DNA from 2 places in the Mesorhizobium sp. WSM4840 genome. Region 2 is predicted to be linked to the other one. Evidence: predicted binding sites of a transcription regulator. Region 2 holds the regulator's gene; the other holds the start of a gene.
The links. Region 2 encodes LexA, which represses DNA repair genes until DNA is damaged. Its sites were predicted from a motif close to TGTTCNNNNTGTGTTCNG; they were not measured.
Positions count from the first base shown of each region.

Region 1 (4,783 bases), on a different contig from region 2:
TTTGCCGGAAAAGCGGGGCACCAGGCGCTTCGGTGACCGAAACGCCCTCTGTCCAATCGGCGGGTGCAATAGCGATGTAACGCGCATATCCGCCTGACCCGCCAAGCGGCTTGGCAAAGCCGATTGTAACCAACGCCCCAGCCTCAGGCACCTTGTCGAGGTTTGCAACACCTTCTGCCTGCGTGAAATTGTTGTGAAGCAGCCAATGTTCGCCCTCGAGATTGGGCGTGGTGTCGGTGTCGAGCGGCTCATGACCATGAAACAGAATCTTCCGCTCCAGATGCAGGAACTTCAGCGCGTCCAAACTGACGCCTGGAAACGGCTTCTGGTTGAAGCGGGCGGCATCGGACCATTTCTTGTACCAATCCGAACGCACGAAGACGACCGAACCCTCCGGTATGCGGCCGTGCTCCTTTTCCCATTCTTCGATGTCGGCGACCTGGAGGTGATAGCCTTCGTCGGTCTGCACCTTGCCGCTGATGTCGATCACGACGAGCGGCCGCACGGCATAAGTGGCCGGCAGGTCGCTGATCGTTGCACCGAGTGGGTTCCAGTGGGAGGGCGGATCGAGCTGCGTGCCATATTGGTCCGTCGACAATTCGTAGGCGCTCCCGACGAACCCATGCTTGTCATAGGTGAACTCTTCGCCGGCCTTGACGTAGCCCTCGATGTCCTTCCCGGCGACAGCCGGTTTGAATTTGGCATTGGCGAAGCCCGGCCATACGGGCTGCACCGGCTCGAAGGCGTGGGTCAGATCGATGTACTTGGCCGATTTGAGCGTGTTCTCATAAACCGACCAAAGCGACGATTCCTGCGCCACCGCGATCGCCGGCACTGACCAAGCGGCTGCCAGCGAGGCGATACGAACGAATTTAGATACATTCATCTGCAATCTCCCCGAATATTGCTGAGTATCGCGAGTTTCCCGCAGGACGACAAGCATATGCATTCCTCCCAAGAGTATCGCGCCAATGCGGATTCCATCATGCCGCTTTCCGCCCACGGCTTGCGCGCCGCCTCACCCTAACGAAGGACGCGACGTTCCCTCGCCCGCTATGGGGAGAGTGACGACCGTCACTTCGCCGGCGCCACCCAGATTTCGGCGTCGAGCCTCTTGGTCGAAAGGCCGCGCGCGATGGCTTCGGCGCTGCGGGCGTTTTTCGATAAGGCCGCGGCCTGACGCTTGCTGATCACCAGCCCTTCGGCCAGAGCCCGGTTTCCCGAAAACACCCGCGACAGGAACGGCACGCGACTGCCGCGCGCCCGCGAAAACCGCGCCGGCATGGTTTGCCGGGCCGTGTGGGCGACGACTTCGTCGATCCAGCCTTCCGCCAACCGCGCCCCCGGCTCCAGCAGCAGCAGCCAGTCGCCCTTGGCCTGCCTGATGCCGGCGGCAATGCCGCCGCTCGCCACATAAAGGCAGCCGGCATGTTCGGCAACGCGGTACGTCTGGTCGGTCGAGCCGGTGTCGCAGACGATGACATCGCGCACCACGCCCTCGACCGCGCCGCCAATCAGCGAGGCAAGCGTGCGGGCAAGTCTCTCTTCGTCATTCAGGGTCTGGATGAGAACGCTAAGCATCGTTAGCCGAATAGCGGAATGCGGGGCGCAGTGCCAGTTTTTGCGTAGCATGGCAAAAATGTTCTTGATTTGTTCTGGTGGATAAAATAGGATTATTTTCATGAACAGAGCGATTCGACAGCCAGCCGACAGTCCCTGGGAGAGGGCAAAAATGGAACAGATCGTACGTGCCGACATTGCCGCCTTCGGGGCTGGAAGGGCCGAGATGGCCAATGCAATGATCGAGCAGAGTGGCGTCCGAATCCGTCCAGACCGCAATCGCGGCCGGTCCGCCGGCATCAACCCGTCCGGCCGGTTCGAACCGGTCAGCCGGCATGTGTTCGATGATGGCTGGAACTCGCTGGAGGAGCTGCCGCCTTTCAAGACCGAGGTGCAGGTCGAAAAGCCGCGCACCATCATCACCCGTAACGAATCGCCCGACATTTCCTTCGACCGCTCGATCAACCCCTACCGCGGCTGTGAGCATGGCTGCGTCTATTGCTTCGCGCGGCCGACGCACAGCTTCATGGGCCTGTCGCCGGGGCTGGATTTCGAATCGAGGCTGTTCGCCAAGCCGGATGCGGCGCGGCTACTCGACAAGGAACTGTCGAAGGACGGCTACCAGCCGCGCACCATCGCCATCGGCACCAACACCGATCCCTACCAGCCGATCGAGAAGCAGTACCGGATCATGCGCGAGATCCTCGAAGTGCTGGAGGCGCGCGGCCACCCGGTCGGCATCGTCACCAAGTCCGCGCTGGTGACGCGCGACATCGACATCCTGTCGCGCATGGCCGAACGCGGGCTGGCCAAGGTGGCGCTGTCGGTGACGACGCTTGACCGGATGCTGGCCAGAACGATGGAGCCCCGCGCGTCGACGCCGACCAAGCGGCTGGAGGCGATCAGGCAGCTTTCGGACGCCGGCATTCCGGCCTCGGTCATGGTCGCTCCGATCATCCCCGGCCTGACCGATCAGGAGATGGAACGCATCCTCGATTCGGCACGTGCAGCAGGAGCGCGCGAGGCCGGCTATGTCGTGCTGCGCCTGCCGCTGGAGGTCGCGCCGATCTTCAAGGATTGGCTGCTGCGCCATTATCCGGACCGCTACCGTCACGTCATGTCACTGATCCGCTCGATGCGTGACGGCAAGGATTACGATTCGGATTGGGGCAAGCGCATGAAAGGCGCCGGCCCCTATGCCTGGCAGATCGGCCGGCGCTTCGAGATCGCCGCCAAACGGCTTGGCCTTAACGCCGAGCGGCGGTCGCTCAGGACCGACCAGTTCGTTGCGGCGGCCAAGGCAACCGAGCAACTGATGCTGCTGTGAAGACATCGTGTGCCGCCGCTGCCGGCGGCACATGAAAAATCCCGTCCGGCCTGTCCTTGTCCCCGGGCTTGCAGACGGTGCCCTCCGGGTCCGGTGCCTCACCCGACCCGGAGGGGCTTGCGGAGAATCGGAGCCGATGCGAACCTCGCCGCAACATGGCTCGCGCGCGTTCTGATTCTCCGCTTCTCTTCGAAATCGTTGAGAGACCCGATTTCTCTTTCGAGGCGAAGGCGATGGCCGAAGGCCTATGGCCGGTGGCGGGAATGGACGAGGCAGGCCGTGGCCCGCTCGCCGGGCCGGTCGTGGCGGCAGCGGTGGTGCTCGATCCCGCCAACATTCCCGACGGCCTCGACGATTCCAAGCGCCTCAGCCATCTGCAGCGCGAGGCGCTGTTCCTGAAAATCCTCGGCTCCGCTCTTGGCGTGTCGATGGCTTCGGTCGGCGCGGAAGGCATCGATGGCAGCAATATTCTCAGGGCAAGCCTCGAGGCGATGCGTCGCGCTTTGGTCGGGCTCTCGGTGCAGCCAAAGCTGGCCCTGGTCGACGGACGCGACGTGCCGCCCGGACTGCCATGCGAAGGCAGAGCGCTGATCAAGGGCGACCAGCGCTCGCAGTCGATCGCCGCCGCGTCGATCGTCGCCAAGGTGATGCGCGACCGCATGATGTGCGGCTGCGGCGGCCATCACGCGCATTACGGTTTCGAACTCCATATGGGCTACGCCACGGTCCGCCACCGTGCCGCGATCGAGGTGCATGGACCGGTGGCGCGGCTGCACCGCGCGTCCTTCGCACCGTTCCGGCTTGGCGGAACCGAGGTGCAGGACGAAGAGAGTTTTTCGGGTCTGGATTAAGCGATGGTCCATCGTCGCGCTTTCTCCCCCCTTGAGGGGGAGATGGCCGGCAGGCCAGAGGGGGTAGCAGCGCGTGAAGCGCCAACCTCCTCTCTCATTCGACGTATTATCCGATATCGCGTCGCGCCAGCCGAGGCGACCCCCTCTGTCGCCTTCGGCGACATCTCCCCCTCAAGGGGGGAGATTACCGCTCAGGCGCTTTCGCCTAACAAAAAAAGCCGCCAGGTTTCCCGGGCGGCTTCGATGACTTCCTGATGAAGTCGCTTAATTCAGCTTGGACTTCACATCCTGAAGCGAGGCCTTGAACAGGTCGGCGCCCGCCTTTGCGTCAATCTTGCCGGCGAGCAGCGTGCGTGCGGCTTCGACGGCGATATCGACGGCGCTGGCGCGCACCTCGCTGATCGCCTCGCGCTCGGCCTGACCGATCTTCTGTTCGGCAAGTGCGGTGCGCCGGGCGACATAATCCTCGGTCTTCTTGTGCGCCTCGGCAGCCAGCATGTCGGCCTCGCGCTTGGCGGCGGCGACGATGGCGGCGGCCTCCTGCTCGGCTTCCTTGCGCTTGCGCTGGTATTGGCCGAGCAATTGCTGGGCCTCCTCGCGCAGCCGGCGCGCTTCTTCAAGCTCGTTGCTGATCTTGTCGGCGCGGGCGTCAAGCGCCTTGGCGATCAGCTTAGGCACCTTGACGTAGACGGCAATGGCCAGAAAAATGACGAGGGCAACAGTGGCCCAAAGCGTCGCGAGTGATGTGGCGTCCATAATGCGCTCCTCACCGGGCCACGGATTTGACGGCTGCCGCGATCTCGGCCTTGCTGGCCTTGCCGCCGACAAGCGCCTCGACGATTGCCGAAGCAGTGTCCTCGGCGATCGTGCCGACTTCCTTCATGGCATTGGCCTTGATGGACGAAATGCGAGCCTCGGCTTCGCCAAGCTTCTGGTCGAGCGCAGCCTCGACCTTCTTGCGGGCGGCCTCGGCTTCCGCCTTGGCGGCATCGTTGGCCTGCTGGCCGATCGCATTGGCCTTGATCTTGGCCTCCGCCAGTTCCTG
Region 1 covers NZ_JBVVQD010000022.1:82,207-86,989, forward strand. The annotation lists gene AC0L3I_RS25715 (cyclase family protein) at 1-886, opposite strand, end outside; gene AC0L3I_RS25720 (glycosyltransferase) at 1,075-1,581, opposite strand; gene AC0L3I_RS25725 (PA0069 family radical SAM protein) at 1,733-2,887, shown strand; gene AC0L3I_RS25730 (ribonuclease HII) at 3,043-3,738, shown strand; gene AC0L3I_RS25735 (F0F1 ATP synthase subunit B) at 4,003-4,494, opposite strand; gene AC0L3I_RS25740 (F0F1 ATP synthase subunit B) at 4,505-4,783, opposite strand, start outside.
Region 1: a site for LexA is predicted at 1,641-1,658, ahead of AC0L3I_RS25725 (PA0069 family radical SAM protein). Genes of this name have one in related genera too.

Region 2 (4,783 bases):
CGGTGGCGCCGAGGGGGAGATTGCCGCCGCGCTGATCGTCGGCGTGCGTGCCGGCATTCCCGAAGAGATAAACGAATCGATGCGGCGCACCGGCATCTACCACATCATCTCGATTTCCGGCCTGCACATGGCGCTTGTCGCCGGCACCATCATGGGATTGCTGCGCGGCGCCTTTGCGCTGGTTCCCGATTTTTCGTCGCGCCGGCCGGTCAAAAAATATGCGGCTGCTGCCGCACTCGTTTCCATCGCTGCCTATCTGATTTTTTCCGGTATCGTGGTCGCGGCTGAACGCAGCTTTATCATGCTGGCGGTAATGCTTGTCGCCGTGCTGTTCGACCGGGCGGCACTCACCATGCGCAATCTGGCGATTTCGGCCATCGCCGTCATCGTCGTGTCGCCGCACGAGGTGGTCGGCCCAAGCTTCCAGATGTCCTTCGCCGCGACCGCTGCTCTCGTGGGCGCCTATGCCGGCTGGTCCGACTATCGTGCCGACAAGGCCACCGCGCCGCCACAGCGACGGTCAACGATCGCTTTCGTCACGCGAAAACTTGCCGCTGGGACAGGTACCATCGCAATGACCTCCATCATTGCCGGCAGCGCCACCGCACTCTTCGCCATCTGGCACTTCCAGCGCGTCTCGCCGCTCAGCCTGTTCGCCAATCTGGCCGTCATGCCGATCGTCACGGTCGTGATGTTCCTGGCCGTCGTCAGCGCCTTGGCAATGCCGTTCGGCTTCGACGGCCCTTTCCTATACATGATGGGCAAGGGGCTGACGGCCATGATTGCAATATCGGGATGGATCTCCGAGCGGTCGCCGGTCGATGCCGTCGGGCTGATCTCGTTGCAGTCGGTTCTGCTGGTGACGGCCGCCCTGGTCATCGCCACGATGGCAACGACATGGTTGCGGCTTGCGGCACTTCCCTTTGCGCTCGCCGGCCTGCTGACGATTTCCGAGACGCGCACCCCCGACGTGCTGATTTCGGAAGATGCGCATCTGGTGGCGCTGCCGATCGGCGGCGGCGAACTTGCCGTCAACCGGGTGCACTCGAACGAATTCACCACCGACAACTGGAAACATGCGCTGGTTTCAGCGACCATTGTCGAGCCGGAGACATTCGAAAAAGGAGACGTGCGGTTCGACATCGTCGACCCGGCCGACCTGCCGCCGGGAGCGCCCTTCTACTGCACTGCCGGCCTGTGCCTCGCCCGGCACCAGTCCGGCGCGATCATCGCGCTCGCCGACGACCGCAAAACCGCACGGCCAGCCTGTGCCTTTGCGGATTTGATCGTCATCGATGATGCCACAGCCTATTATAATCCCTGCCGCAATCCGCTGGTTCTCGTCGTCACCAAACGGCAGCTCGCTCGCATGGGCAGTGCCGCCGTCTTTTTCGATCCGCTATCTGCGACGACGCGCGCAGAAATCCGTTTTGCCGTCAGACAGCCCTATAGGCCTTGGCATGAGCAGCGGAGATTTTCGCGCGAGGCGAGGGGCCTGCCGCCATACCGCAGGGCCGAGAAACCCAAAAAGCCTGCCGTTCAGTAACGCCGGATCAGTCCGACGAGCTTGCCTTGCACCTTGACCCTGTCCGGCCCGAAGATGCGCGTCTCATAGGCCGGATTGGCGGCTTCCAGTGCGATCGAGGCACCTTTGCGGCGGAACCGCTTCAGCGTCGCTTCCTCGTCGTCGACCAAGGCGACGATGATCTCGCCAGGCTGGGCGGTGTCGGCGTTGCGGATGATGACCGTGTCGCCGTCGAAAATGCCGGCCTCGATCATCGAGTCACCCTTGACCTCCAGCGCGTAGTGCGTGCCGCCGGTGATCATGTCCGGTGGTACCGAAATCGAATGCGTCTGGTGCTGGATGGCGTCGATCGGCACACCGGCAGCGATGCGGCCCATCACCGGTATGGAGATGGTGGCAACGACGTCGTCGTCATTGCCGGCTGCGGGCATGCGCGAAGGCGCCGGCTTGATCTGTCGTCCGAGGCTGCCCTGCCCAAGGCTGCCCTGAATGACGCTTGGCGAGAATTTGCGCGCCGCATTGAGGCCGGGCGCGATCGAATCGGGCAGGCGCAGCACCTCCAGCGCGCGGGCGCGGTTGGGCAGGCGGCGAATGAAACCGCGCTCCTCCAGTGCAGTGATCAGCCGATGGATCCCCGACTTCGAGGCGAGGTCGAGCGCTTCCTTCATCTCGTCGAACGAGGGCGGAATGCCGCTTTCCTTCAGCCGCTCGTGGATGAACATCAGCAGTTCATGTTGTTTGCGTGTCAGCATCGCGACCCCCAACAGAATCAGAAAAACAAACCCAGAACAAACACTATCTGTTCCAGTTGTGTTCCGCAACCGTTTAAAATTTAATGAATGTGTTGACGTTTTGTTCAGCGTAGCATCAGCACGCTGCACGCGGCGCCCGTCGCGGCTGGGGGAGCGAACGGCTCGCGCACGATCAGCCCGTTGGCGTCGGCCAGCATTTTGAGCATCGAGGAATCCTGGATGCCGAACGGGGTCGCCAGCAGCGTGCCGGCTTCTTCGCTAACCACGGCGCGTACATAGTCCTGCCTGAGATCGTTGGCCGGCATGGCGGCGCCGAGCCGCGCCTGACGCATGTCCTGCCGGAAGGCGCGGCCGCCGAGCCGCGCAAGCAGCGGCGTCAGAAAGAGCTGCGTGCAGACCAGGCTCGCCACCGGATTGCCAGGCAGGCCGATGCAGCGGATGTCACCCAGCCGCCCGAACATCAGCGGCTTGCCGGGCCGCATGGCGATTTTCCAGAAATCGAGCGTCATGCCTTCACCGGTCAGCACGTCATGGACCAGGTCATGGTCGCCGACCGAGGCGCCGCCCAGCGTGACGATGACGTCGGCGCCTGCGTCGACCGCTTGTTTCACCAGCGTGGCGATCGCCTCCTTGCGGTCGGGGGCGATGCCGAGATCGAGCGCGCTGGCGCCGACCGAGCGGGCCGCGGCGGCGACGCCATAGGCATTGGACGAGATGATCTGGTCGGGGCCAAGGTCGCTGCCCGGCGGCAGCAATTCGTCGCCGGTGGCGATGATGGCGACCAACGGCCGTTTCACCACGCTGACCTGCGGGTGGTTGGCCGACGCCGCCAGCGACAATGCCGCCGGATCAAGCGGGCGGCCTTTCTCCAGCAGGACGTCGCCCTTCGAGAAATCGAGCCCGAGGCGGCGGATGTTGCGGCCTTCAACCGTCGACGCGGTCACTTCGATGCTGCCGCCGCCGAGGTCGCGGACATTCTCCTGGATGACGATGGTGTCCGCGCCTGCAGGAAGCGGCGCGCCGGTGAAGATGCGCACGGCCTGCGCCGGGCCGACTGTTCCGGCAAAGCCGCGTCCGGCCGGCGCCATGCCGATCACCGAAAGTCTTGCGGGCACGGATGCGACATCCTCGGCCCGCACGGCATAGCCGTCCATGGCGGACGCGTTGAACGGCGGCTGGGTGCGGAGCGCCAGGAGCGGCTCCGCCAGCACGCGGTCGGCGGCGTCCATCAGGGCGACGCTTTCAGCCTGCAAGGGCGCAGCATCCTCAAGCAGGCGCTCGAGCGCCTCGGCGACCGGAAGCAGTGCCATTATTAGCCTGCCCCCTTGGCATCCGCCTTGTAGTCGCCGGATTTGCCGCCGGTCTTTTCCGCCAGCCTGATGCCCGAGATCACCATGGCGCGGTCGACCGCCTTGGCCATGTCATAGATGGTCAGGCAGGCGACCGAGACGGCGGTCAGCGCTTCCATCTCGACGCCGGTCTTACCGGTGACGCGGGCCAGCGCCGTGACCTTCAGGCCTGGCAGCGTCGCGTCCGGTTCGATGTCAATGGATACCTTGGTCAACAGCAGCGGATGGCAGAGCGGGATCAGCTCATGCGTCCTCTTGGCCGCCATGATGCCGGCGATGCGCGCCGTGCCCAGCACGTCGCCCTTCTTGGCATCGCCGTCGAGAATCATCTTCAGCGTTTCGGGCCGCATCGAGACAAGACCTTCGGCGATTGCCGTGCGCGTCGTCTCCGCCTTGTCGCCGACATCGACCATATTGGCTTCGCCTTTCGCGCCAAGATGGGTGAGGGCGGCCGTCATCGTCAGGTCACCTTAGCGCGACGTGCGTCCGTCTGGACGCGCAAAGCACGCTCTAACACTTTGAATCTATGCATCGTGCTCTCCGAAAATCGATTCCGATTTTCGGGCCGATGCAATGGCGGGCGCATTGCCCGTCAAAAGCAGGCGCGTCGCAGTGGCCACGTCCTGTTGCCGCATCAGGCTCTCGCCGACGAGGAACGTACCGATGTCGCTCCGTTGCAGCCTGCGGCAGTCTTCGTGCGAGAAAATACCGCTCTCGCTGACCAGCAGGCGGTCTGCCGGCATCATCGTCGCGAGCCGCTCCGAGGTCTCGATGCTGGTTTCGAACGTCCGGAGATTGCGGTTGTTGATGCCGATCAGCCGCGATGACAGTTTCAGCGCGCGTTCCGTCTCAGCCTCGTCATGCACTTCGACCAGCGCGTCCATGCCGAGTTCGAACGCCGTCGTTTCGAGTTCCCTGGCCACGGCGTCATCGACGCTCGCCATGATGATCAGGATGGCGTCAGCGCCCCACGCACGGGCTTCGAATACCTGATAAGGCTCGAACAGAAAATCCTTGCGCAAAGCGGGCAATGTCACGGCGTTGCGCGCATCGGTGAGGAATTCAGGCGCACCCTGGAAGGACGGCGCGTCGGTCAGCACCGAAAGGCAGGCGGCGCCACCTTTCGCATAGGCCCTGGCCAGTGCCGGCGGATCGAA
Region 2 covers NZ_JBVVQD010000005.1:162,948-167,730, reverse strand. The annotation lists gene AC0L3I_RS09820 (ComEC/Rec2 family competence protein) at 1-1,546, shown strand, start outside; gene lexA (transcriptional repressor LexA) at 1,540-2,277, opposite strand; gene AC0L3I_RS09810 (molybdopterin molybdotransferase MoeA) at 2,382-3,587, opposite strand; gene moaC (cyclic pyranopterin monophosphate synthase MoaC) at 3,590-4,084, opposite strand; gene trpC (indole-3-glycerol phosphate synthase TrpC) at 4,151-4,783, opposite strand, start outside.